4 regions of the Paenibacillus sp. 2KB_22 genome follow, and region 4 is predicted to be linked to each of the others. Evidence: riboswitches for the same ligand, from Rfam matches in the RefSeq annotation. Region 4 holds a riboswitch; each other region holds the start of a gene.
The links. Region 4 has a riboswitch for cyclic di-AMP ahead of AB4111_RS29840 (ubiquitin-like domain-containing protein). Riboswitches for the same ligand answer to the same signal wherever they lie in the genome.
Positions count from the first base shown of each region.

Region 1: linked by a shared signal. The riboswitch ahead of AB4111_RS12640 (3D domain-containing protein) and the one ahead of AB4111_RS29840 (ubiquitin-like domain-containing protein) in region 4 are both predicted to bind cyclic di-AMP.
Region 2: linked by a shared signal. The riboswitch ahead of AB4111_RS30445 (C40 family peptidase) and the one ahead of AB4111_RS29840 (ubiquitin-like domain-containing protein) in region 4 are both predicted to bind cyclic di-AMP.
Region 3: linked by a shared signal. The riboswitch ahead of AB4111_RS09395 (hypothetical protein) and the one ahead of AB4111_RS29840 (ubiquitin-like domain-containing protein) in region 4 are both predicted to bind cyclic di-AMP.

Region 1 is NZ_JBFRHG010000002.1:386,482-390,589, reverse strand. Features, by position in the region: gene AB4111_RS12650 (ABC transporter substrate-binding protein/permease) at 162-1,598, shown strand; gene AB4111_RS12645 (amino acid ABC transporter ATP-binding protein) at 1,585-2,307, shown strand; cyclic di-AMP (ydaO/yuaA leader) riboswitch at 2,529-2,725, shown strand; gene AB4111_RS12640 (3D domain-containing protein) at 2,728-3,399, shown strand; gene AB4111_RS12635 (polysaccharide deacetylase family protein) at 3,507-4,108, opposite strand, start outside.
Region 2 is NZ_JBFRHG010000013.1:16,736-20,843, reverse strand. Features, by position in the region: gene AB4111_RS30450 (hypothetical protein) at 1-825, shown strand, start outside; cyclic di-AMP (ydaO/yuaA leader) riboswitch at 1,071-1,208, shown strand; gene AB4111_RS30445 (C40 family peptidase) at 1,212-1,682, shown strand; gene AB4111_RS30440 (GNAT family N-acetyltransferase) at 2,036-2,530, shown strand; gene AB4111_RS30435 (c-type cytochrome) at 2,681-3,037, shown strand; gene rbsK (ribokinase) at 3,112-4,095, opposite strand.
Region 3 is NZ_JBFRHG010000001.1:2,118,308-2,122,415, forward strand. Features, by position in the region: gene AB4111_RS09390 (HAD family hydrolase) at 134-817, opposite strand; gene AB4111_RS09395 (hypothetical protein) at 945-1,343, opposite strand; cyclic di-AMP (ydaO/yuaA leader) riboswitch at 1,459-1,634, opposite strand; gene AB4111_RS09400 (glutathione peroxidase) at 2,005-2,484, shown strand; tRNA gene AB4111_RS09405 (tRNA-Leu) at 2,634-2,716, opposite strand; gene AB4111_RS09410 (urease accessory protein UreF) at 3,138-3,839, shown strand; gene AB4111_RS09415 (XRE family transcriptional regulator) at 4,104-4,108, shown strand, end outside.
Region 4 is NZ_JBFRHG010000011.1:50,631-54,738, forward strand. Features, by position in the region: gene rsmA (16S rRNA (adenine(1518)-N(6)/adenine(1519)-N(6))-dimethyltransferase RsmA) at 1-245, opposite strand, end outside; gene rnmV (ribonuclease M5) at 250-795, opposite strand; gene AB4111_RS29840 (ubiquitin-like domain-containing protein) at 951-2,135, opposite strand; cyclic di-AMP (ydaO/yuaA leader) riboswitch at 2,406-2,659, opposite strand; gene AB4111_RS29845 (TatD family hydrolase) at 2,901-3,671, opposite strand; gene AB4111_RS29850 (HD domain-containing protein) at 4,003-4,108, opposite strand, start outside.

The DNA.
Region 1 (4,108 bases), on a different contig from region 4:
GTTTGCTTTATTTTTTCAGAAACAAGTCAAGATTTGTATTGTCAAAATGCATTGCATAATCATGCATTGTACTTTATAATGACTCAGTCATCAACATGAGAAGCATACAATGTATTGTAAGGGGAGAGAAAAGGTTGAAATTGATAAGTCGTTACACCATGATGCTGTTGACCTTTGTCGTTCTGCTGACGACTGCCGTTCCTGTGGCACTTGCAAGTGGAACTACAGATAATTCAAGCAGTAAAAAGCTGGTGCTCGGTACAAGTGCCGATTTTGCACCATATGAATTCCATAAAGTGATTAATGGCAAAGATGAAATCGTTGGTTTCGATATTGAGATCGCCAAAGAGATTGCTAAAGATCTTGGCGCTGAGCTTGTGATTGAAGATATGGGGTTCGACGGTCTTCTGCCTGCATTGCAGAGCGGGCGTGTCGATCTGGTCGTTTCAGGTATGACGCCGACCGATGAACGGAAGAAAAGTATTGATTTTTCCGACACCTATTATAAATCAAAACAAGTGATTATGGTTCGCAATGTGGATAAAGACAATTATCCGACCATGGCAGAACTTGAAAATGCAAAGATTGGCGTGCAGAAAGGCTCCATTCAGGAAACGATTGGACAGAGTATTCCAGGAGCGAAGCTTACTGCGCTTGATAAAATCTCCGATATCGTGCTTCAACTGCAAACCAAACGCATTGACGCGGCAATCGTTGAAGACACCGTTGCTGCAGGTTATCTGGACGATATCATTGGACTTGCTGCTGCTGTCCCGGACGAAGAGCAAGCAGAAGCTGCAATTGGGATTCGTAAAGGAAATACCGAGCTGCTAGCTGCAGTAAATGGAACACTTGAGCGATTGAAAAGTGAAGATAAAATCAATCAGATGGTGACGGACGCCAGCCTCTTGATGGCGGATAAAGCAAACAAATCACAAAATATTTTCCAAGTATTCTGGCAGTACAAAAGTTTCTATGCTACAGGTGTAGGATATACACTTCTGTTGTCTGCACTTGGGGTTATCTTCGGGGTAATTATTGGATTGATCATCTGTTTGTTCCGTTTGCATGACGCTGCAATCTTGCGCTGGATCGGTACAGCTTACGTTGAAGTGATCCGTGGCACACCGATGCTGGTACAATTGATGATTATTTACTATGGTTTTTCCCTGAGCTTTGGCATTAACTTCACGGCACTTCAGGCAGGTATCATTACACTTTCAATCAATAGTGGTGCCTATCTGGCTGAGATTTTCCGTGCAGGTATCCAAGGTGTGGATCGTGGTCAGTTGGAGGCAGCGCGTTCATTAGGGATGGGAAGAGGCGCCGCGATGAGATATATCATATTGCCACAAGCCTTCAAAGCTGTATTACCAGCGATCGGTAATGAATTCATAACTATCATCAAAGAATCCTCCATTATCTCGGTTATCGGTATGGTGGATATTATGTATCAGGCAAGTGTGGTCAAAAACATTACGTACCAAGGCTTGAGTCCATTTTTGATTGCAGCAGCCATCTACTTTGTAATGACGTTCATTTTGTCCAAGCTGCTGGGACGACTGGAAAGGAAGTTGAGTGCAAGTGATAGACGTTAGACAATTACACAAATCTTATGGAAATAACGATGTGCTTAAAGGTATCAACGTGACGATTGGCAAAGGTGAGGTTGTAGTGGTCATCGGTCCTTCCGGTTCAGGTAAAAGTACATTCTTACGTTGTTTGAACCTGCTGGAACAGCCTACCTCGGGAGAGATTGATTTTGAAGGCGTGTCAATCACGGACCCCAAGCACAACATTAACGCAACTCGGGAGAAAATGGGTATGGTGTTTCAGCATTTCAACCTGTTCCCACACAAAACGGTAGAGCAAAACATCACGATCGCTCCGATTAAAGTGAAGAAACAATCCACTCTGGAAGCGGAAAAAATTGCTGCTGATCTGCTTAACACCGTGGGTTTGTATGATAAAAAAGATACATTCCCGAATCAGCTGTCCGGTGGACAGAAGCAGCGGATCGCCATTGCTAGAGCATTGGCCATGCAGCCTCATGTCATGCTGTTTGACGAGCCTACGTCGGCATTGGACCCCGAGATGGTCGGTGAGGTACTGGATGTCATGAAACGTCTTGCAGAAGGCGGTATGACTATGGTCATCGTAACACATGAGATGGGTTTTGCACGTGAAGTGGGAGATCGAATCCTGTTCATGGATGGCGGGGTTATTGTGGAAGAGGGAACACCTGATGAGGTGTTTGGAGCACCGAAAAATTCACGTACACGTGATTTTCTTGCGAAAGTACTCTAAATGAAGTGATTAAATAGCGTTACTGACCTCGAGTCGGTGACGCTATTTTTTGTTTGAAAATAATTATATATGGAATTCAAAAAAGTAACTATTCTGTTACCAAATATATAGGGAATATCTCGCCAGACACTTTTAGAGCATACAGTATTCTTACACGTGCTTACACATGTTAAAACCATTTGGTAAGAATTACTACAAGTTCAGGTTACAAAATTGTGATATATTGAACTCTGCCGAAACTTCCGGACAGGGAGTGCGGGGGATGTAACGATGCAGATTGTGCAGGGGGAAGATCTACAGCACACTGCTTGGGGTGAATTAGGGGTACATATCGTTTCAAATGTAATGATGAACCTATAGGGTGGGCTCCTCATCCGAATCCGACAACTAACTTCGCAGGCACAATGAGGGAGGAAGACCATGATTAACAAGAAACGTATAGCCAAAACAGCAGTAGCATTAATGACAACAGCAATGCTCATTCAAGCCGTTCCGGCTCACGCCGATTCAGTTCATGTGGCCAAAGAGGGGGATACCTTCTACACCTTATCGAAACAATACGGAGTAGCAATTAACACGTTAGTTAAAGCAAACAACGACATTTCGCCTTACAACATTTATGGTGGTTTGAAAATTACGATTCCCGGTAAGGCAAACAATGTAGCTGCCGCGGCGACGGAGAGCAAGACCCAAGCCAAAACGGTTACCGCAGCAAGCTTGGATGTTAACACAGATAACAAAGTGGTTCAAGCCTGGGGGAAAACATTCGATTACAGTAAAGCTGTGAACGTGAAAGCAACGGCATACTCTGCAGATCCGTCTGAAAATGGAGGATGGGGTGCGGTCGATTATTTCGGGAATGACCTTGAACTGGGTACGATTGCAGTTGATCCAAGTGTGATTCCACTTGGAACCAAAGTACTGGTAACGGGTCACAGCCATCCAGGATTGCCAAAACAGGCTTTTGTAGCCACAGCACGTGACGTGGGCAGTGCAATCAAGGGTCACAGAATTGATATCTTCATCCCTGGTAGCAAGCAGTCGGTAAGCACATTTGGTTTTCAGGACATCGAGTTGTACATTCTGAAGTAGAGCGTAAATTACATCTAAAATGAATTCAAACAGGGTGTCTGCCAGTCGCTAACTTGCGATTGAACAGCACCCTTTTAATATGTTCATAATTTCCTGAGACGGTTATTCTATTCTTTGGCCTTCGGTAATCCCAGCATTTCGTCCAAGGTAACCAGTTCATACCCCCGGTTACGCAGTTCCTCAATAATTTCAGGCAAAGCCTCAATCGTGCCATTCAGATTGGATCCTACACCGCCTCCTGCATGTTGCAGAACGATGGAGCCAGGTTTTACGGCAGATAAAATGTTATCTTTCACCTTTTCCTTGGGAAGACCTTTCCAGTCCAGGGAGTCAACGTTCCAGTTCACAATACTATAATGTTGTCTGGCAGCCCATTTCAGCTGTTCTTCATTAATGTCTCCATACGGAGGTCGGATCATCTTGGGCGTATATCCCGCTATATGGCGAATGATATCCCCGGTATGTAAAATTTGTTTGCGGAAGGCATTCATCGACAGCTTACTGAACTCTGGATGATTGTAGCTGTGATTGCCAACAATGTGCCCTTCCTTAACAATCCTTTTTACCAAATCGGGGTGCTTCTCAGCACGACTACCAACGATGAAAAATGTAGCTCTGACTTTATACTTTTTCAGCAAATCCAACACTTGTGGAGTAAACCGTGGATCGGGCACATCATCAAATGTCAGCGCAACCTGTTTCGTTGAAG
Region 2 (4,108 bases), on a different contig from region 4:
TTTCTCGTCCGTCAGCATATGTTCATTGCCGCACTCTTATTTCTTTATCAACTCATTTGGGGATATTTCTTCTATCGAATGGTACAATCGGCAGTCGTCCCACTACTCCTGCGCTATCCAGATTCTGATGCTGGGGAGCTAAGTACACTTTTGTTCAAAATGGAAAGTCAACTTAACTTGTCTACCCATCCGGAGGTTCATCGTTATCTATGGATCCTGGGGGGCATGCTGCTGGTTCGCATGTTGATCAGCCCCCTCATTCAGGCAGGGCTGCTCTACTCACTTCAGCACTTTAATTCTACAGAAGAGCGCATCCCATTCGTCCGGGGAATCAAAAAACTGTGGAAACCGATGCTGCTGCTGCACACCATACGTACATTATTGATACTTTTACCCGCATACTGGCTCATACCAAAGCTCTACTCGATTCTCATGGACGGATTTCATTCCCTTCAATTACTTTTGCCTGGTATACCTTATGTTGCTGCCTGGATTGTATATGGTTGGATCATCCACCATGTCATCCTCTACATGCAGTTCGGTGTGTCGGCACCAGAAGGAGAAGGCGGAGCTCACGGCACCCTCAAAGCACTCTGGATTGCACTGCGTCATCTCATCGCCGTTATCGGCATTGCACTCCTGCTGGGCGGAGTCCACCTGCTCGTCTTTGGGGCATTCACTTCAGCCTCATGGTTATTAACGGGACTTACCGGACTTATACTACAACAGACGTATCCACTTGCCAGATGTCTATTGAATCTGTGGAAAATATGCAGCCATTTCCGATTATGGCAGTCCAAAATATCCAAAGGTGAGAGCACATAGTTTAAAAATTGTTACCATCACATGTTAAACTCATGGCCTAATATGTACTTATAAATAGGCAAACCTCAACCTTTCCCCGTCAAAGGTCGAGGTTTTTTTTGCTAAATTTGTTGCTAAACGTTGCCAAAGCCGTACTCCTCTGTTACAATAATCGCAGTGAGTTTTTAGTAACAACTTTGTAATCTTTACATTCATATTTGTAACTACTTAAAATTAAATCGTCATTTCTTGATTTCGCAGGTGCATAACTAGCATAGCCAAATTCCTGGCACCTGGGAAGCGGGGGAACCAGTTATGGGTGAATTGATCTTGCTACAGAGGGATCATAGGGGACCTTCAACCGAATCCTTAAGCTAACCTCGCAGGCGTTGGAAGGGGAATATCTCTTGTTCAAGAAGAAATTAACCGCAGCTGTACTTAGCATCACATTCGCATTATCGCTTGGTGCAGGTAGCGCATTCGCAGATTCAAAAATGGATAAAGTAATTGATTCAGCAATGGGAACTACATACAAAAGTGGGGGAACAACGCTTAACGGCTTTGACTGCTCCGGATTTACACGGTATGTATTCGACAAATTGGGTATTGATTTGGCACGCCAATCCAGTTCCCAATTCGACATGGGCGATTCCGTATCCCGCATGGAAATGAGAGCTGGCGATCTGGTATTCTTTAATACAACAGGTAAAGGCGTATCACATGTAGGAATCTTTGTAGGGGATGGAAAGTTCGCACACTCCTCTTCTTCCAAAGGCGTTACGATCAGTGCATTGAGTGAAAACTACTGGGCCAATCGTTATGTTGGCGCTAAACGGATTATGAGCACGGACGCATATGAATCACTGGCCCTTGACTAGGGACAAGCTGAGCAACATGATGCTGTAACCATTAACCATACTGGAACGAAGCAAGAAGCATAACAGAACCGCCCGGTACATTCTCCGCAGGAATGTATCCGGCGGTTTTTTTGTGCTTCCATCCTGATTCATGTTGCAAGTTACCCTCGGGGCTATCCTGCGACATCAACAGGCTCATTTTGCGTTCGTTCGTCCGTGCCCTTATGATGTTTTTACCCATCCTGTTATAATATAAACGAAATTAACAGAACTTTTGTTTCATTTTTTTTCTGGTAAGGGTGACTTGCTAAATGAACTGCTCTTTTGTAGAGTGGACAAAGAGTTCTGTTTCAAGGAAAGGAGCATGCAAGTGTATGAAGGAAGCCCCTGTGACTTTTCACGTTGTACCCATGCGAGAAGAACATGCGGAGCTCATCTGCAGTTGGCAGTATGATCCGCCTTATAATATCTACAGCTGGCTCCCCTGGGAGCAGATGAAAGCACTGGAAGTGGAATTCGGAGATGCGCAGTTGCGGCAAGAGCAATATGCGACCGTCCTGGATCAGAACGATCGTATATGTGGATTTGCTCAATACTTCCCACTTCAAGGGGTAACTCGGATTGGCCTCGGCATGCATCCAGAGCTGTGTGGTCAGGGTCAAGGGACAGCTTTTGTCACGGCCCTTGTACAGGAAGCCATTCGCCGAAATCCGATGAATGAGATTGATCTGGAAGTGCTCACTTGGAATGCTCGTGCCATTCAAGTCTATCTGAAAAGTGGATTTGTCACTCAGGATACATACGAACGACAGACCCCGAGCGGCTTAAAGCCCTTTCACTGTATGGTTTATGAAGGGCCTCGTGATTAAAATCCATTGCAAAACAACCTAATTTGCGCCTTGTTATGTGATTAGTTCAAAAATTTCCCACAAAATGCTATGATGTCAGTACAGGTTCCGTTATAATGATATGGATAGTTTCAGGTTAGATGATCTTTCATTCTGGAGGGGACATAAGGGATGCACAAATGGATCATGAGCGGAGTATTTTTTGCAGCATGCGCTTTAGCTATTGTTTTAATGTTTACGCTTCCAGGGAAAGAAGAAGTGGCTGAAGAAGCCAAGCCCACCATGCCGGAAGTAACATTGGATGCCGGACAGGCTGAAGCATTGGTCAAAGCCAATTGTATCTCCTGTCACGGGGATCAGCTTCAAGGTGGCGTAGGACCTGCTCTGGCAAACATCGGTAGCCAGGATGATCTGGAGAAGATCTATACTACAATTGTCAAAGGTAAAGGCGGTATGCCTTCCTTCAAGGGCAAACTGCAGGATGAAGAGATTGCCAATATCGCCATGTGGCTGTCAGAGAAGAAATAATCTCTGCATGCACATAACAAAGAGGCCCTTAATCCCCTTTTGGGAACTTAAGAGCCTCTTTGTTATGCCATTTATTAGGCCTCTGCTGCATGCTCAGCCAGAAAGGCCTGCACTTCACGTGCGGACGGCATCCCGGACTGGGCGCCGAGCTTCGTCACGGATAACGCGGCCGCACCCATGGCGAAGCCTACGGCCGCGTCCAACGTCTCACCGCGCGCGAGGGCTACCGCCAGCGCGCCGTTGAAGCAATCGCCAGCGCCGGTCGTATCGACGGCGCTTACGGCGTAGCCGGGCGCACGGCATGCGCCGGCACGCCCTGCCTGTACGCGGCCGCCAGGCGCCGCCGCGTACACAGCCCCCTCGGGGCCGAGCGTCGTGACGACAGCGGCCCCGAGGGATGCGGCGAGCTCTGCGACCGCCGCATCCAGGTCTTCCGGCCGGAGATGATCCCGGCCGGTAAGCACGGCAAGCTCACTGCGGTTCGGCGTGACAACGTCGACGCACCGCAGGAGCTCCTGGGGCAGACCCGGCACCGCGGGAGCCGGGTTGAGCACCACCAGTGCGCTGCCTTCAGCCGCCAGTTGGGCGGCGCGGGTAACCGCTGGCAGCGGGATCTCCAGCTGCAGCAGCACCGCTGCGGCTGCAGTCAGGCTTTTTACCGTATCCGCCTCTTCCAGCATTTCAGGCACTACTTGCCCATTCGCACCAGGAATAACGATAATCCGGTTGTCTCCCCGAGAGAGCCAGATGGAAGCTGTCCCTGTAACCGTGTCTTCCAATATGCGAACCTGCGAGGCATCTGCACCACTTTCCGTCAGACTGTGCAGCAGACGTTCGCCAAAAACGTCCGATCCCACCGCACCAATCATTGTGGTCTGTCCACCCAGACGTGAAGCAGCGACAGCTTGATTTGCACCTTTGCCGCCAGCGAGATAGTGCAGTTCCTCACCGCTCACCGTCTCTCCCTCTTCCGGAATCGTATCTGTCTTCACCACGAGATCCATATTGAGACTGCCTACGACAGCAATAAGAGGTTGTTCCTGATTATAGTCTGACATGTATGGGTTCACT
Region 3 (4,108 bases), on a different contig from region 4:
TCGTTCTGATCGACTAAATACTAAAAAGGCTGATCAACTCCGGTATTCAATACCAAGTTGATCAGCCTTTATTGTTGCAGTACAGCAACGTGTTTCTTTTTGCAGTAAAACTCTAGCTCTAACAAACAATCATCTAATCCTGATCCGGCACAAGTAAAGGCAGAAGTTGATCCAATGAATCCACAGTCCAATCCGCGCGTTCATCATCCGATCGGTCTGGCTGGAATCTTCCATAACCCTGCATAATTCGAATCGTATGCATGCCCAGCTTCCGGGCAGGAATGATATCGTTATCAATCCGATCCCCGACCATGACGGCTTCCTCTGGCGCACAACCTGCCTGTTTCAAGGCTACAGCGTATAACTCTGGATCTGGCTTGGACACCCCTTCTTCAGCCGAGCAGGCCAGAACATCAACATACTTCCGCAGTCCGTAACTCTCCAGTCTTTCTTCCGTTCCAGGACTTTGATTGGCAATAATGCCAATGCGATAATACCGCGACAACTGCTGAAGAACGGAATCCGCTGAAGGAAAAGGACGTTCAAGATCTTTTTGAAACTTCAGCTTGTCCTGAATCTGTTTCTGATGTCCCTCGTCTTCAATGAATGTGCGGATCGCCACCCTCATAGGCCATTGCTCATATTTCTGGTAACAGTTCGCGAACAGTTCGCGTACCGCCTCAATCTTTACCGGATACCCCAAAGCACTGGCTTCGCGGACGAACTGTCCGATAATATCATCAACCGGCTCCCATTCGTCCACCAGTGTATCTCCAACATCAAAAAACAACCACTTTAATCCACTCACATCCGGCACGCCAATTCCTCCTTGTAAGCATAAAAAAGAAGACTCACCATCATGCATGAGTCTCCTCAAATTTCCGTTTATCGATACTTTCAATTATAACAGGCACCTTACACCTGAGCAATCACAAGCTATGGCATTAACCATTGAGGAGAAAGCCGACCTCTCCGTTAAGCGAATATACAATCCGGTCTGCACCCATTCCCCGATAGATTCCCTTCGGATGGCTTTGCTCCGTAATGACGCACAGGGATTTCGATGTCCATGATCGACATATCTGTAAATAACGACAGGTCAGGTTCAGGCTATTCTCGAAAATAAACACGTTGCCCACACTGCCCTGCGGCAAAAACCATTTTTGAGCTGCAGCCGTATTCATGCGAATGACATGCTCTACTCCGATTCTACGGAGTCTGCGCTCTTCCCCTGCACTGTTGGTTAGAACGGCAAACGGCATTTTTTTGTACATCAGCAATTTGATAAATTTGCGTCCTGCTTCATTAGGAGCAGTCACTAAGATCATCTCAGTATCCATCATTCGTTCCTCCCTTGGCGTGAAAAGACAACAAAAAAGAAGCGTGGGGGACCAAGGCCTCCCGAACGCTTCTTAAAGAACCCATGGCGAAAACGCCATGAATCAGCGTACGGCTTGTTGCCTCTCCCTTTAACGCTTACGAGGTTAGCTGACGGATTCGGGCGCGAGAGTCGCCCTATTTCCGGCTGTCACCGGAAAATTCACCCCATGAATGCCTACTGTCCAAGACAGCGCATTCTGTTGGTTCCCCCGTTTCCCACTCATGAATGAATGGAAACTCAGCGATTAAAACATCGTTCGTATATCTTAAGTTAAGATCGAGCGATATTATCGTTTGTTTCGTTTTTCAAGTACAATTTAGTTTAAATTGAAATTACGTTATGAATCATACACCCGTGCCATGGCGGTGTAAAGTCCGGACAGATCACCGAATCGACAGATTTTCGCCATTATTCATATATAATAACGCTTACAATATGGTTATACTCTATCTACCTCTTCAAGGCTATCTAATTCTCACTCTGGTGAAAATCACTTCGCAATTCATTCACGCAATCTGCACAACTTGCCTGTTTTGATTCATTTAACACCATATAAGTTTTGCATTAATTAATTGCAACCAATATAATAAGAGGTATCAGATGATATCATGGAGGCGATTGAGATGACAGTCTACGATTACAAAGTGAATACCCTTCGCGGTCAAGAAGTTGAAATGTCCGACTACCGTGATAAAGTGTTACTGATTGTGAATACGGCAAGCTCATGCGGACTTACTCCTCAATTCAAAGGTCTGCAAGAACTGCAAGACAAGTTCCAGGATGCGCCATTTGAAGTCCTTGGTTTTCCAAGCAACCAGTTTGCACAGGAAAAAGGATCTTCCGACGATATCGCCGAGTTCTGTCAGATGAATTATGGCGTAAGCTTCCCGATGTTTGAGAAAATTGATGTGAACGGCTCAAGCGCTCACCCTCTCTTCCAGCACCTTAGCAAAGAAGCACCCGGCCTGCTCGGCTCCAAAGCAATCAAATGGAATTTTACCAAGTTCCTCGTGGATCAGAACGGACAGGTAGTTAAACGTTATGCTCCCAAAACAACACCTGACAAAATTGAAGAAGATATCAAGAACTTGCTGCAAAAATAATACATGGGCCGCCATAGCTGGAAGGGAAGGTACAATCGTCCCCGGTAATGGATGGCCTTTTTTTCTCAAACCTTGATGTCAGACTGTTCAAAAAAGCAAAAAAAGAAGCTTTCCATTAATGGAAAGCTTCTTCTTAATCGTTCATATGATGCGGTCGAGAGGACTCGAACCTCCACGGGCATACGCCCACTACCCCCTCAAGATAGCGTGTCTGCCATTCCACCACGACCGCATGTCGTAAATAATCGGCAACAGAATTGATTATACCGGGTTCAGAACTAAAAGTAAAGTATTTTTTAAACCTTCTTTTTGGGTAGGCATTTTCCTCAAAAAACGCATATTCTCGTCATGTTTATCCATGAACTGCATATCATTAGATTCGATCCCCTCTTTTTTCGGCTAGAGCCGATTTTGTTGATTCATTATATATAGTCCTCCCTGCAACTCACAACTTACATTATACGTAATATAAAATAACACATATAACTGAATTTAGATTTAATACATTAAATCCCACCAATTCTATTGACAAAATGCGGACATTTATGGGATGATAACTATCATATAATTCGGATTTTCAAACATAAAGCAAACAAAAAAGAATATAAATGTCACTTAATATGACATTTAACGAACACAGGAGGCGAATGATTGTGAACCGTGGGAATAAGCTGCTCGATTATGTCAAACTGCTTGATTCCTCTATTCAGGTTGGAGGGTTTACCCATTCCTTCGGCATGGATATCCATATCAGGGAGGGTACCATTCGTAATGCTGAAGATCTCGAATCATTCATGCGTTGTCAGTTGCATCCCAGCATTGTTCGTCTTGAAGGCATGGCCATCAAAGGCATCTATACCGCAGCAGATCACAAGGATACATGGCGGATAGCTCTGATCGACAAACTGGTCCATGTTCAGCGAACTCCTGGAGATCTCAGAGAACAAGCTGCCGCCATGGGAAAACGATTGATCAGACTGGCACGCGCTCTGCACCCCTGGATTGATTTCAGCCAGCTCGAACAGATCTTCGCCAAATACGATTCGGTTGGCTGCCTCTCCACTGTTCACGCCTGGATTAACCACCACCTCGACATCCCGGTTGAGGAAGCGGTCCTTGGTTACCTGCATTCAGCCATGAATGCCTGCATAACCGAAGCCTCCAAAGTCATTCCCCTGAACAACGATACAACCAAAGATCTGATGGTCCGCCTGGCCACGGATCTTGAGAATGAATGGAATACCGTCAGCGCCTCCGCTGCGGATGGACTGGCACAACCAACCTCGATGTCCATGAAATCATTTTTCCCCAGTTTCCATATGCTTGGAGCTGGACTTCATGCCTATAGGGCCTAGTTCTCTTCCTCATCAAACCTCCCCCTTCATTCAGACAAACTAAAAAACACGCGGCAACCTCCTTGCCGTCGTGTTTTTTGTCATTTTATTTGTTTATTTAACGTATTTACGCCATTAAACATCACAAAATACACTTTTTTCCGTCTTTTTTAATTGTTAGATGACGCATTTACGTATATAATGAAATATACAGCTCGCATTTCTATATATTCTACATGAAGAAAGGGCGACTGAATACTACATTCTAACCAGGGGTGAACCCTTTTGAA
Region 4 (4,108 bases):
TCTACAGCTGTGACAGGACCGGCTACCCGGGCCAGTCGTTCCGTAAGAGCCCCGATACCCGGGCCGATCTCTAAAGCGCCCTTGGACTCGTCCAAATCGGCTGCATTAACAATTTTGTTCAGTATATTTTGATCGATCAGAAAGTTCTGACCTAGACTTTTCTTAAATGAGAATCCGTGTCTTTGAATAATTTCTTTGGTTCGTTTGGGCGTTGCAATTTCTATCGTCTCTTCCATATCCTTCATATGCTCACAATCCTTCACGTTCAATTTGCGCTAATGCTGTAGAGAACTCTTCCCGTGTAATCTGAAATACACTGAGACGTTTGTGGAACTGTTTACCGTTACAATATCCGATACCCAGCAGATTGCCCATCTCCATGCGACGTGCAGCAGCCTGCGGATGCACAATAAGTCCTGCCGCGATCAGGTCCTCCCAATCGATCAGGCTAGGAGCACCTTCGTATGAAGTATGTACACGTGCCAGAGCATGACGGATCGCCTCCGGTGAGGCATTCTCCACCCCAATGTCCCCTTTGCGCGTTGCATCGGCTTCCGGAATGAAAGCATGCTTGCATCCAGGCACCTTATTCGCAATAATTTTACGAATGCGTTCGCCGGCATGATCCGGATCTGTCAGTACAATGACTCCCCGTCTCTCCTGAGCAAGCGCAATCCGCTTCAGAATGCGTTGGTTGATGGCTGATCCGCCTGTTTCTATTGTATCGGCTTCCACGGCCCGACGGATGGCTACCGTATCATCACGGCCTTCCACCACAATGACTTCTTTTATCATGTTCCATTTCTTCCTTTCTAACGCAAAAAGAAGAGGAATATCCTCTTCTCTGCCAAACGGCGGGGGAGACTGAATTCAGACCCCTCCGCCGCATATTCCGCATGAATCATTCATGCAACTATTTTATAGCATTCCCATTTCAAAGTAAAACGATTTTAGTTCGCTTCCGGCTTCACCGGACCGATCACGTAGACCGTCTTGCCTTTCTTGCGTCCAAAATTCAGGGCATGCTTCACACTGTCATAATATACATCAATTTTGTTCCCTTTAATGGCACCGCCTGTATCTTCCGCACGTCGGAAGCCCAGACCTTCGATATATACCCACCAGCCAATTGGAATGACTTTGGGATCAACCGCAATGGTGCGTCCTTCCGTTACACGAGTACCAGAAGCTGTTTTAGTTCCAATGCCAGGCTCTTCGGAAGAGTAGGCCGTCATGGATACGTTTTTAAGTACTTTGGAGTATTTAAAAGAAGTCCCGGATACGGTAATCACTTTGCTGCCCGAGGCAGATGTTTTCTTCGAGTTCGTTGTTGTAGCCTTCTTGGTTGTTGAAGTCTGAGCCGATACGGTCTGAATCTCTGGTTTTTTCACGACCGGTTTTGCTTTGGTGCCGACAGCAATTACTTTATCTACACGATTATTCGCGACAGATTTGCCGACCATTTTTTTGGAGACCAATTCTCCATCCTGAAATACCTTTTCGATGTGCTGTACAAGTTTGCCTTCTTTGCCGTTCACAACGACACGGTTATCCCCTTTGTACAAGCTAGGGTCAGCCGTTTTAATTACTTTGTAAGCGATCGGATGTTCTACATCCACTGTACGCTTTGTTACGCGCACTACACGAATCTTCATATCCGCTTTGATCGAAGTTCCAAGCGCCGGATACACTTTATCATTACTTTCAACTTGAATACCTGATTTTTGAATTGCATCTTCTACCGATGAATCCGTTGTATACAGAGTCTTGGTGTCTCCGTCTGCCGTAATGTTAACTGGAACGGCCCGCTCAATAACAATTCGGTCTCCATCTGTAATCGCCCCGTTCATGGACATGGATACCTTATCGTGAGGGCTGACTGTGATCGACTGCTCCTCCAGCATTTCCTGAAGCATTCCTGTACGAGTCTCTACCACCTGAGCTTTGCCATCAATAACCAGTGAAATTTGTTTCCCGGCCTGACCGTAAACGACTAACAAGATCATGATTGTAAGCGCAATTGAGAAAATCGCGATCAATGCCATTTGACGCATGTTCTCATGCTTCCACCGCAACGCGAAAGACTTACTGGATGATCGTGACTCATGGGTCTCTTCTGGTTGGAATGTGCCCACTTCTCCGTCCTCCTTCATAGCCTCGCCGTCTAAAGTAACGCATGATGTCTTTGACGTGACTATACCAAATTTTCTACAGAACACAGATCGACCAACTGATCGGTTCTGCACCATGAATCAATCTTCGCAACATGATGTCATCCTCCTGAATACCTACCGTATGATGACAACATTTCTTTTATTCAAAAACAAAAAAGCCAAAGAAAGAGTGTAAGAGGAACTCTTTCGTGGCTTCCGAATGATTTTGAATATCGGAAATTCATGCACGAGGTTGCCTCTCTTTTTCCGCTTGCGAGGTTAGCTGTCGGGTTCGGGCGAAAGAGAGCCGCCCTATCTTGGGTCACCCGCTCATGGCGGACGCCCTTGAATTCACCCCGAGACCCAAAGAAGAAATCAAATACGGCTTCGCAGTTCCCTTCGCTGCTTTTGGGTCAGCGAACGTTGCGCATCGGCCAAATACACCGATGTTTAAGCCCTATTGGTTCCCCCGCTCTCCGTTAACGGAGACTCAGCGAGACTGATTCATGAAAGTAATGTTGTTTCATCGGAAAGTGTCCCTTTGTTCATCCCCCGAACATCTGTCCAATTTTCCGCACAACAATTCACTGAAAAGATGATATCCTGTTTTGATGCATGTTGTAAAGCGTTGATCAAGTACGTTTTTCTGAATATTTGGTTAAAATATTGTAATATTCTTGATTTATTTGGATCAAAGAGCAAATTAACTCCGCTTACCTGCCTTTTTCACCTCATTTGCTCGTTTTTTTAACGAATTCCAAATCGTTCCATGGCATTTTTGGTTGTTATTGCAGCAATTTCCTCCACCAAAATGCCTTTAATTTCCGCAGCTGCCTCTGCAACCAGACGTACATGCGCTGTCTCATTTCGTTTCCCACGATAAGGGTGAGGTGTCAAATATGGAGCATCAGTTTCGATGAAAAACCGGTCCATAGGAACCTTCTCCAGCACCTCTTTGGGTTGCTTTGCATTTTTGAATGTGATCGGTCCTCCGAAGGAGAGATGGAAACCCATATCGAGACAACTTTTCGCTGTTTCCCAGCTTCCCGAGAACGAGTGCATCACACCACCAACTTCGCCCGCTTTCTCTTCACGCAAAATTCGTATGATATCCTCATGTGCATCCCGATTATGGATGACAATCGGCATGTTCACTTCACGCGCCAAAGCAATTTGTTGTCGTAATACGCGATGTTGTACTTCCTTCGGAGAAGTATCCCAATGATAATCCAATCCAATCTCACCGATGGCTACCACTTTTTCATGCTTGCATAAAGATGCAATCCACTCCAGATCACTCTCCTGCATCGTGATCGCATCTACGGGATGCCACCCTACAGCTGCATATATAAAGTCATACGTTTCAGCAAGTTTCATTGTGGTTGGAATCGTCTCCCGGTTAAAGCCAATGTTGATCATGCGACCAACTCCTGCATCCACAGCACGCTGAATCATGTCCTCGCGGTCCTCGTCGAATTGTGGTGCATCCAGATGTGTGTGTGTGTCGAACAGCATCATGTTTATTTCTCCCTTCATGTCGAATAACGACTTTCTTCTTTTGAAAATCCAATTTGTGAATCTCAATATTTCATTGACTCATACATAAAACATTTTGAGTCATCTGTGTATTACATCATTACGTTTGTTTCATCACAACTACAATATATAGAAGATATACGGATAATCTGATCTACATATTGCTGAATGTGCCATTTTTACCTACTTGCATTTACAAAATTATGTCGATCTACATATACTCCCCATTAAAGCAGATTACTGTATCATGAAAAATATCTCTTTTAGAAAGTCTTTTGATATCGAAATTCTTCATTGGATTATACCCACACGATTACAAGAAATAGGGGCGTATATGTGACGGTAATTCGTGAATAATCGCATCCACCTTGTTTTGCGGGTAATACAAATGATGTTTCCCTCGGTGAAGCCCGCTGATG